Linked DNA regions of Candidatus Pseudothioglobus singularis PS1. Each later gene encodes a partner of the first gene's protein in a complex. Links are inferred from orthologs where the notes say so. Each region holds a gene or a part of one and is shown on either strand. Other genes may lie near its edges. The genes, in order: tsaB and tsaD.

What was found.
Region 2: the proteins of tsaB (region 1) and tsaD are in contact, whole or in part, in a solved structure (PDB 4WQ4), measured with the Escherichia coli proteins. The link is inferred for Candidatus Pseudothioglobus singularis PS1 from one-to-one orthologs.

What each region holds. Positions count from the first base shown.
Region 1 is NZ_CP006911.1:1,155,752-1,162,924, forward strand. Bases 1,358-4,356 are described here. They hold tsaB (tRNA (adenosine(37)-N6)-threonylcarbamoyltransferase complex dimerization subunit type 1 TsaB), read right to left. Parts: upstream 3,186-4,356; coding sequence 2,529-3,185; downstream 1,358-2,528. Other genes in these bases: ccmE (cytochrome c maturation protein CcmE), read right to left, coding at 1,358-1,604; ccmD (heme exporter protein CcmD), read right to left, coding at 1,597-1,767; W908_RS05875 (heme ABC transporter permease), read right to left, coding at 1,764-2,513; W908_RS05885 (biosynthetic peptidoglycan transglycosylase), read right to left, coding at 3,185-3,841; W908_RS05890 (copper homeostasis protein CutC), read right to left, coding at 3,834-4,356. In the rest of the region: W908_RS05860 (HU family DNA-binding protein), read right to left, coding at 211-483; W908_RS05865 (DsbE family thiol:disulfide interchange protein), read right to left, coding at 634-1,149; more of ccmE, read right to left, coding at 1,146-1,357; more of W908_RS05890, read right to left, coding at 4,357-4,511; rpsF (30S ribosomal protein S6), read left to right, coding at 4,657-5,046; rpsR (30S ribosomal protein S18), read left to right, coding at 5,056-5,313; rplI (50S ribosomal protein L9), read left to right, coding at 5,322-5,777; dnaB (replicative DNA helicase), read left to right, coding at 5,853-7,173. UniProt on the Escherichia coli protein: Required for the formation of a threonylcarbamoyl group on adenosine at position 37 (t(6)A37) in tRNAs that read codons beginning with adenine.
Region 2 is NZ_CP006911.1:1,485,198-1,492,338, forward strand. What follows is about bases 94-3,060. They hold tsaD (tRNA (adenosine(37)-N6)-threonylcarbamoyltransferase complex transferase subunit TsaD), read right to left. Parts: upstream 2,108-3,060; coding sequence 1,079-2,107; downstream 94-1,078. Other genes in these bases: W908_RS07505 (RnfH family protein), read right to left, coding at 94-260; hisA (1-(5-phosphoribosyl)-5-[(5-phosphoribosylamino)methylideneamino]imidazole-4-carboxamide isomerase), read right to left, coding at 250-987; lptB (LPS export ABC transporter ATP-binding protein), read right to left, coding at 2,097-2,828; W908_RS07525 (biotin--[acetyl-CoA-carboxylase] ligase), read right to left, coding at 2,866-3,060. Outside these bases: more of W908_RS07505, read right to left, coding at 1-93; more of W908_RS07525, read right to left, coding at 3,061-3,621; W908_RS07530 (diacylglycerol kinase), read right to left, coding at 3,600-3,962; tRNA pseudouridine(38-40) synthase TruA, read left to right, coding at 4,058-4,801; W908_RS07540 (SulP family inorganic anion transporter), read right to left, coding at 4,802-6,649; ribosome maturation factor RimM, read right to left, coding at 6,736-7,141.

The DNA.
Region 1 (7,173 bases):
CGGACGGGGGTCGAACCCGCGACCTCCTGCGTGACAGGCAGGCGTTCTAACCAACTGAACTACCGCTCCATATTTCTTGGTGGGCGCTACAAGACTTGAACTTGTGACCCTCGCCTTGTAAGGGCGATGCTCTCCCAACTGAGCTAAGCGCCCAAAAAAATGCCCGAATCAAATAAGGAAACGGGCATATTATACTTCGAAAAAATCTGATTAGTTAACAGATTCCTTTAATAATTTTCCTGCTTTAAATGCGGGTGCATTTGATGCTGAAATTTGTATTGCAGCACCAGTTTGCGGGTTACGGCCAGTGCGTGCTGCGCGTGCTCTTACTAAAAAACTACCAAAACCAGTGATAGCTACTGAGTCGCCACTTGCCAATGTGGTAGAGATTGCAGTAGTTGTTGCCTCTAAAGCACGAGCTGCATCAGCTTTCGAAAGACCTGAGTTATCAGCAATTGCTGAAACTAAATCTGATTTGTTCATTTGTTAACTCCTTAGTTTTAAAAAGAATTTATGTAAAACCCACTAATTTTATTGAAAAGTGTAAAATAATTATACATCTAAGAACCCTTATTTCAAGCGACATTCAACAATAAATATAAATTGGGGTAAAAATACTATAAAAAAATACTTTTATAATGTCTCTAAAAAAACCTGGAAATTTTTACTCCAAACTTCTGGAGTTATTTCTCCGATATGTTTATAAAGAATTAATCCTTCTCTATTAATTAAAAAGGTTTCTGGGGTTGCATAAACACCAAGCTCCATTCCAACTCTTCCATCTGGGTCAAAAATAATCTCATCAAATGGATTTCCCATTATGTCTAGATACTTCTGACCATCATTTTTTTGATCTTTGTAGTTAATGCCAATTAACTTTAGACTCTCATTATTTGCTATATTCATAATTACTTGATGCTCCTTCCTACAGGTAACACACCATGACGCCCAGACATTGATAAGTATCATTTGATTGCCTATCAAATCATTCAATTTGACATTTTCATTCGTATAAAAGTCTTTTCCATTGACCTCTGGAACAATCTTTCCTAATAGAGGTGATGGAAGCTTATTGGGATTAGAATTAAGACTTAAGAATAAAAAAATTCCTATTATAAAAAATATAATTAGAGGTATTATTTTTTTCATTGCTGAGAACTTGTAATCTCTAAAGCAGCAGCTACCTCTGGAGGCATATAATTTTCATCATGCTTCGCTAAAACTTCTTTAGCAGTAAATTTATAAGTACATAGCTTGCCTGCCCAAGCTTTTTTGCACTCCTTCTTAATTGAACCACTTGCCACGACTCCCTGGCCCTCTCTAAAAAGGTCAGGCAAAATACCCTCATATGCAACTTTAATTGTTTGGTTATTATCTGTGACTGAAAAAGTAGCTATCATTCCTTCCCTACTAAAACTATCAGTCTCAACAAGGCCTCCCAGTCTAAAACTCTTATTTGCTGGAGCCTTTCCATCGACAATATCAGAGGGAGTATAAAAGTATAATAAGTTTTCACTAAACGCCTTAATCCCCAAATATCCTGCCAGGAAAACACCAGATACTAAAAGCCCAACCAATATCATTCGGTTTTGTCTTTTAGTCATTGATTGAGAATTTATTTTTGAGAGACAAAATAGTCTTAGTGTGGATTCTCTTTGCACTAATAAAAAGAGTAATTATTGTCAAGAAGGAAACACCATATGCGAGCCAAACATAAAATGCATACTTCCCATAAGGCAGAAAGGAAAAATACTCAACCATAGTCATGATACTACTCCCTCAACTTCATCTTTGACCCAGCGAGAATTTTGCTCACGAACTAGAACCTCTGTTCTTGCTTTAATTACAACAAGAAGCGCATAAAGAAAAATTGACGCTACAAACATTATTGCAAGTGCAATTTGCATGTCTGGATCTTTTAAACCACCAGTACCAACCGAATAACCTTGGTGAAGGGTGTTCCACCATTTAACTGAGTAATGAATAATTGGTAAATTAATTAGGCCAACGATAGCAAGTATAGAGCTAGCTTTTGCAGCAGTCTTTGGGTTATCAAATGCGCTATTAAGAGACATGTATGCTAGATATAAAAACAATAATATGAGCTCAGAAGTTAATCTAGCATCCCAGACCCACCATGCTCCCCACATCGGCTTACCCCAAATTGCTCCAGATGCCAATGCAATGATTGTAAAAGCTGCGCCAATTGGCGCCGAAACCTTTGCCACCACTTCAGCCATTTTAATTTGCCAAATGAGTCCAATACCCCCAGCAATTGCCATGATTGCATAAACCATCATTGACAAGATAGCACTTGGAACATGAATGAATATTATTCTATAACCATCACCTTGCTGATAATCAGGCGGTGATATAACAAGAGACCAAAATAAACCAATCACCAAAAGGCTAGCAAAAGGCCAAAAAAACCATGGTGTAAGCCTAGAACAGGTTCCATAAAAAACTTTCGGTGAGGCCTGCCTTTGAATCCATTTCCACATAAATAAATGCAGTGATAAAAAAGAGATTTATTTTAATGATTTTTGAGCCACATTGTTTCGTAAATATATCGGCTGGGGTAGCTCAAAGTCGCTAGTCTCTCCCCTACTAAATGACTCAAGTGCTAAATCTATTAAACTAGAGGATTCTGGAAAAATTGTGAGATCAGTTTCAATTACACCAGAAGCAGAACTGAGCATATCACCATAGGCATCCCATCCTGTCCCAACTCCAATATAATTAGTATCGAGAATATCTACATCATTAGGATTACATATGCGCAATTTACTGATTTTTCCTTGATTGTAAATAGCCCAATAGACCTCTCCCATTCTAGCATCAAGTGCTACAGCTATTTTTTCAGAACTAAGAATCTGTGAAGCCCTAAATCCAAGCAACTCAAGTGTCGAAAATCCAATCGTTGGAATATTACAGGACATTGAAAGCCCCTGAACAACGCCAACACACATTCTTACACCTGTAAATGCACCAGGCCCTTTAGTAAAGATTATTGAATCAACATCCTTTATTAGAGTTCCTGTTTCCTGAAAGACTTCATCACAAAGCTTAAGAATATGGCCAGAGCTTTTTTGAATCCCTGACAAAACGCGACTAACTCTTGACTCTTTGGTCATTAGAGTGACCGATGCAATTTCAGTACAGGTATCTATCGCAAGTAAATTCATCAAAATATTTTTTTGTAGTTTTCGTGCATCTTCAAAATCATCTTAACTCGCCTATCCAGCCTATCAGGAAAGTTAATAGGATTATAGTAAGAAGGCCCTTTAAGCAAGGCAACAAGTGTTGCCATATCTTCTAAACTCAAATCCTTAACATCTTTATCAAAGTAGAAATAACTTCCACTGGCAAAGCCGTGGTAGGCCATATCTCCTTTTTGGGCTAAATATACCGTATTCATATACCTCTCAAGAATAAATTCTTTATCGTAAGACAACTCTAAAAGTAATGCCATCAAAACCTCTTCAAACTTTCTGGAAAAAGTTTTTTCCCGAGTTAGAAGCGAATTCTTAACTAATTGCTGAGTAATTGTACTGGCTCCTCTAAGCGCCTTATCATCAAATAAATATCCGTAAATAACTCTCCCAATCTCTTTAAAATCAACACCATGATGATGGAAATATGATTGGTCTTCCACTAAAAGAAGCATATTAATAAGCTCTGGAGGGTAATCATTAAAGGAGAAATTGATTTGAGTGATAGTGTTTGAGACTTTTATCTCAGTTGAAAATTGAGACTTTACTATAATGTTAAGATAGAATAAATAAGCTGAGAAGATAAATATAAATATTAAACTTACAATCTTGATCCAAAATTTATACATTGATTGCAGTTTTAATTTCTTTAATAGTTTGACTATCTGTAATTTTTCTATTTTGTCTATGAATTGAGCAAGAAGAATGAAGCCAAGCAAAGTGACAATCAGAGAGAATTTCACTTATGTTTTGAGGGTTTATGCCTGAGCCTGGCATAATTTCAATTCTGCCAGATGCTCTTTGTTGCATTTCCTTCAAAACTGCCAATCCCTCCATAACAGTCTCATAGCCACCAGATGACAAGATCGTATCAAAACCTAAATTAATTGCAATTTCAACTGCTTCAATAGTCTTTGGGATAGTATCTACTGCTCGATGCAAAGTTTTTTTAATGCCATCGCTATATCTAATTAATTGACCTAAAAATTCTTGATCAAGCTCACCATTCAAAAGCGTAGCGCCAAATACAACGCCGTCGAAGTTGTATGATCGAGCTTTATCAATATCATCAAACATTTGATGAAGATCCCCTGATGAGTATTCAAAACTGCCTTTTTTAGGCCGAATCATTACCCTGCAAGGTATATTCACTTCTGAAGCAAGCTTCATTAATTCATCAGATGGCGTCAATCCTCCAAGCTCTAATGAGCTGCAGAGCTCAATTCGGTCTGCCTTTCCATTGATGCAGGCCTCTAGACCAGAAATGCTATCGATACAGACTTCTAGTTTGGATTTCATAAATCCAAGTTTATATTAATGTTCATCATAATACGAGAAGAAGCGCAAATAATTGATAAGTATAGAGTAACTAGTATAAAATACCCTCTTCCTTGCTTGACCAGCCCTTGTTGGCAAGCTTTTTTTAATCCATAAGGAGATGTTAATGAGACATTATGAAATAACTCTCATTGTTCACCCTGACCAAAGTTCTCAGGTTACAACAATGATTGAGAAGTACAAAGAGCTAATCACTTCAGGCAAAGGTATAGTCCATAGGGACGAAGACTGGGGTCGTAAACATTTAGCCTATCCAATCAACAAAATTTATAAAGCACATTACTTAATGATGAATATCGAGTGTGACAAAGATACACTTGATAAATTAAACTACAACTTTCGCTTCAACGATGCCATCCTAAGAAATTTAATTATTTCTAAGTCAGAGGCAATCACTGAACCATCAATTATGGTTGCAGAAGCAGGCAAAGATTCAGATAAAGTTAAAGATCAAGGCAAAGACAAAGCCAAAGGTCAAGACTCAGAAAAGAAATAGGAGACTGTAATGGCTAAAAAACAAGTTAACAAAAGACGCAAATTTCAAATCCCTATAAACCGCTTTTGTCGTTTTACAAAAGCAGGTTTTAAGGAAATTGACTACAAAGATGTTGAAATACTTCTTAAGAATATTGATGAAAGTGGAAAAATTACGCCATCAAGAATAACTGGTACTTCTGCAAAGTTTCAAAGACAATTGACAACTGCAATTAAAAGAGCTAGATTCTTGGCACTAATCCCTTACACCGATAAACACAAAAAATAGGAGGCCTTATGCAAGTAATTTTATTAGAAAAAAATGAAAAACTAGGTAATCTTGGTGACATAGCAAACGTTAAGTCTGGCTATGCTCGCAACTACCTAATTCCGCAAGGTAAAGCCAAACCTGCTAATAAAGCTAACATGGCAGTTTTTGAAACAATCCGTGCAGAGCTTGAGGCAAAAGAAGTCGCCGCTTTATCAGATGCTGAATCAAAAGAATTAGCGATGAAAGATGTTGTTTGTACAATTTCTGCGAATGCGGGTGAAGAAGGGAAGCTCTACGGCTCTGTCAGCACTACAGAAATAGCTGCCAATCTTCTGGAGCAAGGTTTTGAGGTTGAAAAGCGTGACATCAACATGCCAGAGGCAATCAGAAATACTGGTGAATATGAAGTCACCGTATCTCTCTATGCTGAGGTTGTGGTGCCAGTAAAAATTATAGTAATTGCTGCAACTGAAACAGAATAAGTTAATCCAATTCACTTAAGTGAGTTAAAATAAAAAGCCCTCTCTGAGGGCTTTTTATTTTTCTAAAATGTGACAATGGATATTGACAACCCTAAAATACCACCTAACTCTATAGACTCCGAGCAGTCTGTACTTGGCGGCCTTCTTCTTCATAATGAATCTTGGGATAATGTTGTTAACATTCTTAGCTCTGACGACTTTTATCAAACCTCACACCGCATCATCTACGATGCTATTGTCATACTACTTGAACACGACAAGCCAGCGGATATTCTAACAGTCAAAGAACAGGTCATTAAAACGCATGACGAGGATTCAATAGGAGGTTTCGCTTACTTAGCTCAGATAGCTGAAAATACACCTAGCGTCTCTAATATTGAAGCTTATGCTAAACATGTTCGTGAGCTCTCAATCTACAGGCAGCTCATAAAGATTGGAAAAGAAATGGCTGATACTGCTTTTAGTCCAAAAGACATTGAAGTCAACGATCTTCTGGATTTATCAGAAAGAAAAATCTTTGAAATAGCTGAACAAGTCAGTCGTAACAAGCAAGAAATTACGAATGTAAAAGATATTATCAAGGATGTAGTGAACCGCGTTCATGAAATGCAAGAATTAAAAGGTTACAAAGGAGCCGAAACTGGTTTTTCAGAATTTGACAAATTAACTTCAGGTCTCCAAAATGGCGATCTCATTATTATCGCCGGAAGGCCCAGCATGGGTAAGACTGCTCTTTCAATGAATATTGTCGAGCATGTAGCAATTCATAACTCTACGCCAGTAGCAGTATTCAGTTTGGAGATGCCAACTGAGCAATTAGTCATCCGAATGATTTCATCATTTGGAAGAATTGACTCAAGTAAATTGCGTGATGGAGATATGTCTGAGATTGATTGGAACAGCTTCAATCATGCAGTCAGAGCCTTTGAAGAAAATACAATTCTAATCGATGAAACGCCTTCAATAACGCCTACCGAAATCAGGGCAAAATGTAGAAGACTTAAAAGAAGGTATCCAGATCTGGGTCTAATCATGGTGGATTATTTACAACTCATGACAGTGCACGGTAAATCTGAGAACCGCGTTCAAGAAATTTCAGAAATCTCTCGCTCACTTAAGGCTCTTGCAAAGGAGATTAATGTTCCAGTCATAGCTCTATCACAGCTTAATCGAGGAGTTGAATCTAGAGCTAAAACTGGTAAAGGCAGAATTCCTCAGATGGCTGACCTTAGAGAATCAGGATCTATTGAACAGGATGCTGATATTATTGGATTTATCTACAGGGATGAGGTTTATCATGATGATGCATACACGAATCCTGAAGAAGTAGGAAAAGCAGACTTAAGAATAGCAAAACACAGAAATGGAGCTACTGGAAATATTAAGCTGGCCTTTG
Region 2 (7,141 bases), 330 kb from region 1 along the record:
GCTGCCCTCTCTTTACGAACTTTTTTTGGATCAGCAATGAGCGGTCTATAAATCTCAACTCTGTCTTTCTCTCTCAGTATTGTCTCTAAGGTTGCGAATTTTGAAAAAATACCTACTCTGTCTTTATATAAATCAATTTCCTTATAAGTATCAAGAATACCTGATGCCAAAACTGCCTCTTTAAGTGTTGTACCATTGTCTACCTCAATACTAATAAGGCTTTGCTTGTTAGCTATGGCATAAGCCACCTCAACTATCATAAATATCACTCATTGTTTGGGCATCATTGAAGTCTAGCTGCCCCTCATATATAGCCCTTCCAGTTATAGCACCCATTATCCCATGATGTGCATTTTTCAAAAGTGCCGCTATATCATCCAGATTAGTTATCCCGCCAGATGCAATGATTGGAATCGATGTTTTTTTAGCAAGATTTGCAGTAGCTTCAACATTGACACCTTGCATCATCCCATCCCTTGCAATGTCAGTATAAACAATAGAATTAACTCCATACTGTTCATATTTTTTTGATAGTTCTACAACATCTATATCTGTTTGTTTTGCCCAACCATCTGTAGCAACAAGACCATTATTGGCATCAAGGCCCACAATAATTTTATTAGGAAACTCATCACAAAGTTTTTCCACAAAATCAGGATTGGTTACTGCCATAGTTCCAATGATGAGATAGCTTATCCCTGCTTCAATATATGCATTTGCAGTCTGTAAATTACGAATACCTCCGCCAATTTGTACTGGAAGATTTGGGAAAGACCTAGTAATCTCATTGACACAGTCTGCATTTATAGATTTACCCTCAAAGGCGCCATTGAGGTCAACCAAATGAAGTCTTCTTGCTCCCTCTGCAACCCATTTGGAAGCCATTTCAGTAGGGTTATTTGAAAAAACAGTTGTATCCTCCATGTTCCCTTTACGGAGGCGGACACATTGACCATCTTTTAAGTCGATCGCAGGAATAATAATCATAAGGATATTTATTTGGCTAAGAAGTTTTATTTGTGAGTTAAATTATACTCTATGCTCTGGAAACAGAGGCTCCATAACGAAAATCGAATAATTAATCCACCGGTAGAAGCTCTTCAAGACTCCATCGAGGCTTAATGGTTATTTCATAATTTTGATTACTTTGGCCTGCGAGGAATCTATAGTGGCCAGCTAAAGCAATCATCGCACCGTTATCCGTACAAAAATCTAGCGCAGGATAAAAAACACTTGCATTATTTTTTGTTGTCATCTCATTCAAAGATTCACGCAGGGACAAATTAGCGCTAACTCCACCAGCCACCACAAGTGTTTTATATCCAGTTTGTTTAAGCGCTCTATTGCATTTTATTGTTAATGTTTCAGTGGCTGCAACTTCAAATGCTTTAGCAATATTAGCTTTCTCTTCAGGGAAGTCAATGAATGTGTTTCTTGCGTATGTCTTCAAACCACTAAAACTAAAATCAAGTCCGGGTCTATCTGTCATGGGTCTTGGAAAAGTGAATCGATTCTTGTCACCTTGTTTAGCCAGATTTGCCAGAGCAGGACCACCTGGATAACCCAAACCAAGTATTTTTGCAGTTTTATCAAACCCCTCACCAACTGCATCATCCAGTGACTCTCCTAGAATTTTATATTCACCAATTCTAGGAACATCGACAAGCAATGTATGGCCTCCAGAAACTAAAAGTGCTACAAAAGGAAATTCAGGCCTTTCAACCTCTAAAAGTGGTGCTAAAAGATGTCCTTCCATATGATGAACACCTAATGCAGGGATACTTAGACCCCATGCTAAACTCTGAGCAATTGAACCACCAACTAAAAGTGCTCCCGATAAGCCTGGTCCAGCAGTATATGCAATGCCAGTTAGTTCATTTAATTTAATTCCACTCTCATTAAGAGCCTCTTTAATCAAGGGTATGGCTCTTTGAATATGGTCTCTAGAAGCTAGTTCTGGAACTACACCACCATATTCTGCATGAAGACTCACTTGGGAAAATAACTTATGTGAAATTAGGCCGCCCTCACTAGTATAAATCCCGATTCCTGTTTCATCACAAGAGGATTCAATCCCCAAAGTAATAAGATTATTACTAACCACCAACGCTCTCACCTAAGTAAACTTTTTTAACTTCTTCATTAGCCAAAATTGCATCTTTGCCGCCCTGAGCTATGATTTTTCCTGCACTTAAGACATAAGAATGATTACACGTATCAAGCATTTCCCTATAGTTGTGATCAGTAATTAATATCCCAATTCCTTTATCTCTAAGTTGATAAATTATTTCTTGAATATCACCAACTGAGATTGGATCAATGCCGGCAAATGGTTCATCTAATAAAATGAATTTTGGATCCATCGCTAAAGCTCTAGCAATTTCAACCCTTCTTCGCTCTCCACCAGATAAGGTAATGCCCTTTATATGGCGAACATGCTCAACCTTAAATTCGGATAAAAGTTCTTCGAGTCTTGCAGGCCTATCTTTTTCTGCAACCGATTTGTTCATTTCTAAGACTGCCATAATATTGTCTTCGACGCTTAGCTTACGGAAAATAGATGGCTCCTGAGGAAGGTATCCAAGACCCAGCTTTGCACGCTTATGCATTGGCATATGGCCGATGCTCTTATTGTCCAGAGTTACTTCACCCCTGCTCGACCTTACAAGGCCACAAGTTATATAGAAGCACGTTGTCTTACCAGCACCATTTGGACCCAGCAAACCAACAATTTCACCACCTTTAACAGAAAATGAAACATCATTAACAACCTCACGACGTGCATATTTTTTATAAAGATTTTTAACTTCTAACTGGTGATTTACCATTCCAATCAAGCGGCTATATGATAGAAACTATCTTACCCTAAATGTACTCAATATGGATAGAGCTATAAACCTCTTTTACGCCTTCTGTTGTTGAAATCCTAAGCGCCCCATGCTCAGTAATTCCATCCACTTCACCTTCAAAAATTTCTTTTGAATCTTTTGATCTAATTTTGACCCCTTTGAGCATATCATAATCGTTCCACTCTGATAGCAGAGTAGAGAGCCCCTTGCTTTCAAAATCTTTGGTCATGGCTAATATATTTTTAATGAATGCAGCAGTTAATGTGTCAAAACTAGGTAATTTTTTTAAAATTTGTGCCAAATCAGTCCATGGGATATCAATATTAATTTTTTGATCCAACTGATAATTAACTCCAACTCCAATAACTACATACTGTGCCTCTTTATGAATATTATTTTCCATCAAAATGCCTGCTAACTTGTTAATTCCATAATAAACATCATTAGGCCACTTAATTTTTAAACCTTCAAGTTGGCATTCCTCCTCTATGGATTTAATAATGGCCATTCCAATCACTAAACTGAGTCCATTTAGATTTGTATCAATATTAAAACATTTGCGAAGTGAGAAGAGAATACTGCCATCTTTTTGGGATGCCCAGCCTCTTCCATGTTGACCTTTCCCCATAGTTTGTTCTCTAGTTACACAAAGCTGTGTTCTTTTTGAATAGGGAACCTTTGTCAGGTAAGAACTTGTGCTCTCTATTGAATCAAAAAAATGACAATCAATATCATCTTCTATTAACTTCCTTAAAGAAGAATAATGATCCATGTGAACAAGAAAATAATTAGTGAGATTAGAACTGCTGCTGACGCTACATCTTTAGCAAAACCTGACAGCTCATGGTGTTCAAGGCTAACTCTATCAACAACTGCTTCAATAGCAGAGTTTAACATTTCAACAATTAAAACTAAAAATATAGGAAAAATAAGAAGTACTTTTTCGATTGAGGATTCACCAAGCCAGTAACCAATTGGAACCAAAAAAACGGCTAACCATACTTCAAGCCTAAACGCGTATTCTGATTGATAACATGCCTTTAAACCCTGAGCTGAATAGATAGAAGCAGACCAAAGTTTTTTTATACCAGTCGGTTTTTGATTTTCTGTCATATAATTAGCATCCAAATTAGACTCGACAGGCGAGTCACAATAATTTGTTAAAATATTAAGATTGATTTTACAATAAAAAAATTTAGTGGTTGATTATGAAAATTGCATTAGGCGTTGAATATTTTGGTAAGAATTTTCATGGCTGGCAAGTTCAAAAATCTGGCCTTCGAACTGTACAGAGCTCTGTTGAAGCATCTTTATCAAAAGTAGCAAACCACCCTGTGCGTGTATTTTGTAGTGGAAGAACAGACGCAGGAGTTCATGCCATGGAACAAGTCATTCATTTTGAAACGTCAGTAATTAGAACAGAACGCGCGTGGCTTTTTGGTGGGAATGTTAACCTTCCAAGTGATGTCAACTTTAAATGGGTTAAGGAGGTGAGTGATGACTTTCATGCAAGGTTTAGTGCTTTTGCAAGATCCTATGAATACAAGATCCATCATAATCCTGTTAGATCATCACTTAAAGGGGATTATTATTTGTGGGAGCCAAGATCTCTAGATATAACTAAGATGCAAACAGCTGCAGATTTACTGGTTGGAGAGCATGACTTTTCTTGTTTTAGAGGAAGCCTGTGTCAGGCAAAATCACCAATTAAAACGATTGAATATATTCAAATTGAATCATCTACAGACGAGATGATCATCAGCATTAAGGCGAATGCCTTCCTTCATCATATGGTTCGAAATATTGTTGGAACCCTTTTAAAAATTGGAAGGGGTGAGAAGAATATTGAGTGGATGACATCTGTATTGGCAAGTAAAGATCGAAGAGAGGCGGGGCCAACTGCAGAGCCACAAGGCCTTTATTTTATCAAAGCATTCTATGAAGAGATTTAATTAATTTGATTCGCTGGTCTCGTCAATATCTTCTACCTGCGCTTCATCTTTTTCTTTTTCAATGTTTTCTAACTCCTGCCAAACATATTTAAGGGCATCCGCTCTTAAATCAAAAAAACGATTTTCACCATAACGTTTTTTAAACCCTGATCGGAATAATTCTGCTTCTAATCTTTCTGTTCTTGCAAAAAGTATCTCAACTCCAGAGCTTGAACAACTCTCTACCAGGTTTGATAATACTTGTTCACCACTTGCATCCACTTGAACAATCGATGCCACATCAACAATGACATACTGGAGTTCGTCATTATTTTTAGCAATTAACTCAAGTAACTTTGTTTCAAAATAAGCAGCATTTGCAAAGTAAAGTGAGCCGCTCCACTTAGCAACCTTAACGGATTGACTTGCTTCAACAGATTCATCAGCGAATCTTGACGCAATAATTGACCCATGTTCGACTGATAACTCGGTAAAGTTTGGCTCCATCGTTCTGTAAAGAAACAAACCTAATGACAGAATGATTCCAAATGCGATTCCGTTCTCAAGATGAGGCGCAAAAGTTAGCGTCATCACAAAAGTCAACAAACCAACCAAACCGTCATGCTTCTCTACTTTCCATGCGTGCCTGAGTGGTGAGAAGTGAACCAGGTTGACAACAGCCATTAAAATAATTGCAGCAAGAGTGGCCTGAGGAAGATGGTATAGCAAAGGGGTTAGCCAAACGATGGTTAAACCTACGATAACAGCAGTCACGACAGATGAAAATCCAGTCACTGCTCCTGCTGTCAAATTGACTGCTGATCGCGAAAAAGATCCTGAAACCGAGTAACCTTGAAAAAAACTTGAGGTCACGTTTGATAAACCCTGACCAATTAATTCCTGGTTAACGTCTAATCGCTGTTTCGTGGTTGCAGCCATTGATTTAGCAACAGAAATCGCCTCCATAAATCCAATTAATGAAATTGTAATTGCATAGATAAACAAAGTTCCAACCGCGTTGAAATCAAATCTTGGCACCTTAAAGCTAAACAGTCCATCAATATTGATTGAGCTAACGATTGCTCCGCCCATAGCCTGGAAGTCCATCAAGAATGACGCTACTGTTGAAAGAACAGCTACTAACAAAATAGCTGGCAATCTTGGGAAAAAACGCTGAAAAAGTATAATACCTAATACGCCAGAAATAGCCATTGCCAAGGTAGGTAGATGGGTATGAAAAACTGCCGCTTCTAGAAGTCTTGCTATCGTCTGGTAGCTCTGATCTGCATTACAAATTGCGTGCAATCCATTAACATCTATTGACTCAATTCTTTCAATGATCGTCAATGGTTGGCAGGCACTTACCCAGTCAGTATCATTTGAACTAATGACCCTAATACCAAAAACCTTTGGAAGTTGAGAAGCACCAATAATGATTGCTGCAGCATTCGTAAAGCCTGTAACCACAGGATGCGAGAGGAAGTTAATTACAAAACCTAACCTGAGAATTCCCAGTGAAAACTGAAATACGCCAACAATTAATGCTAGAAGTGCTGCGTACACTGCGTAACTCGAAGGATCAGTCACGATTTCACCAAGTGCTGCAGCAGTTAACAAGGAAACAACGGCAACAGGTCCAGTAGAAAGTTGTCTTGATGAGCCCATCAATGCACCAATTAAAACTGGCAAGAATGAGGCATAAAGACCATATTGCGGACCCAAACCTGCAAGCTGTGCATAGGCCATTGACTGAGGAATTATAACGAATGCAACTGTTGTGCCCGCCAAAATATCCGCTTTTAAGTTCTTAGGGTTACTTAAATCTTTAATCCATAACAAAAACGGAAATAGTCTTGTTATCCAATTCATGAAATATGTTTCTGAAATTTTGTATTTAATTCAGCAATAAGTCTACCTCACTAGCGAAGGCAAACACAGAATTTTTTTACTAGTAATTAAAAATCTTTATCCCAGTCAACAAAAATCTCTTTCTTTTTTGAATCGACTGAAACAAGGTACGGCTCAATGTATGGGATCCAATGTTCTTTTATACCTTTTACAACTATGACATTATTTGCGCCAGTTTCAACAAAATAATCAACTAATCCAAGGTTTTCTTTATTATGATTTAAAACCGTAAACCCTATCAGCTCATGCCAATAGTATTGATCCTCATTCAATTCTGGAAGCTGTTCTTTGTCGATATATATATCTTTACCAATCAGTTTTTGAGAATCTTCACGGGTATCAATTCCACTTATATGTGCGACAATTGTTTTTGACTGTTCTCGTCCATTCTTTATTTCGATTTTTTGAAGCTCCCCATCAACATCAATTGACCAAGGTGAGTAGTTTAGGATA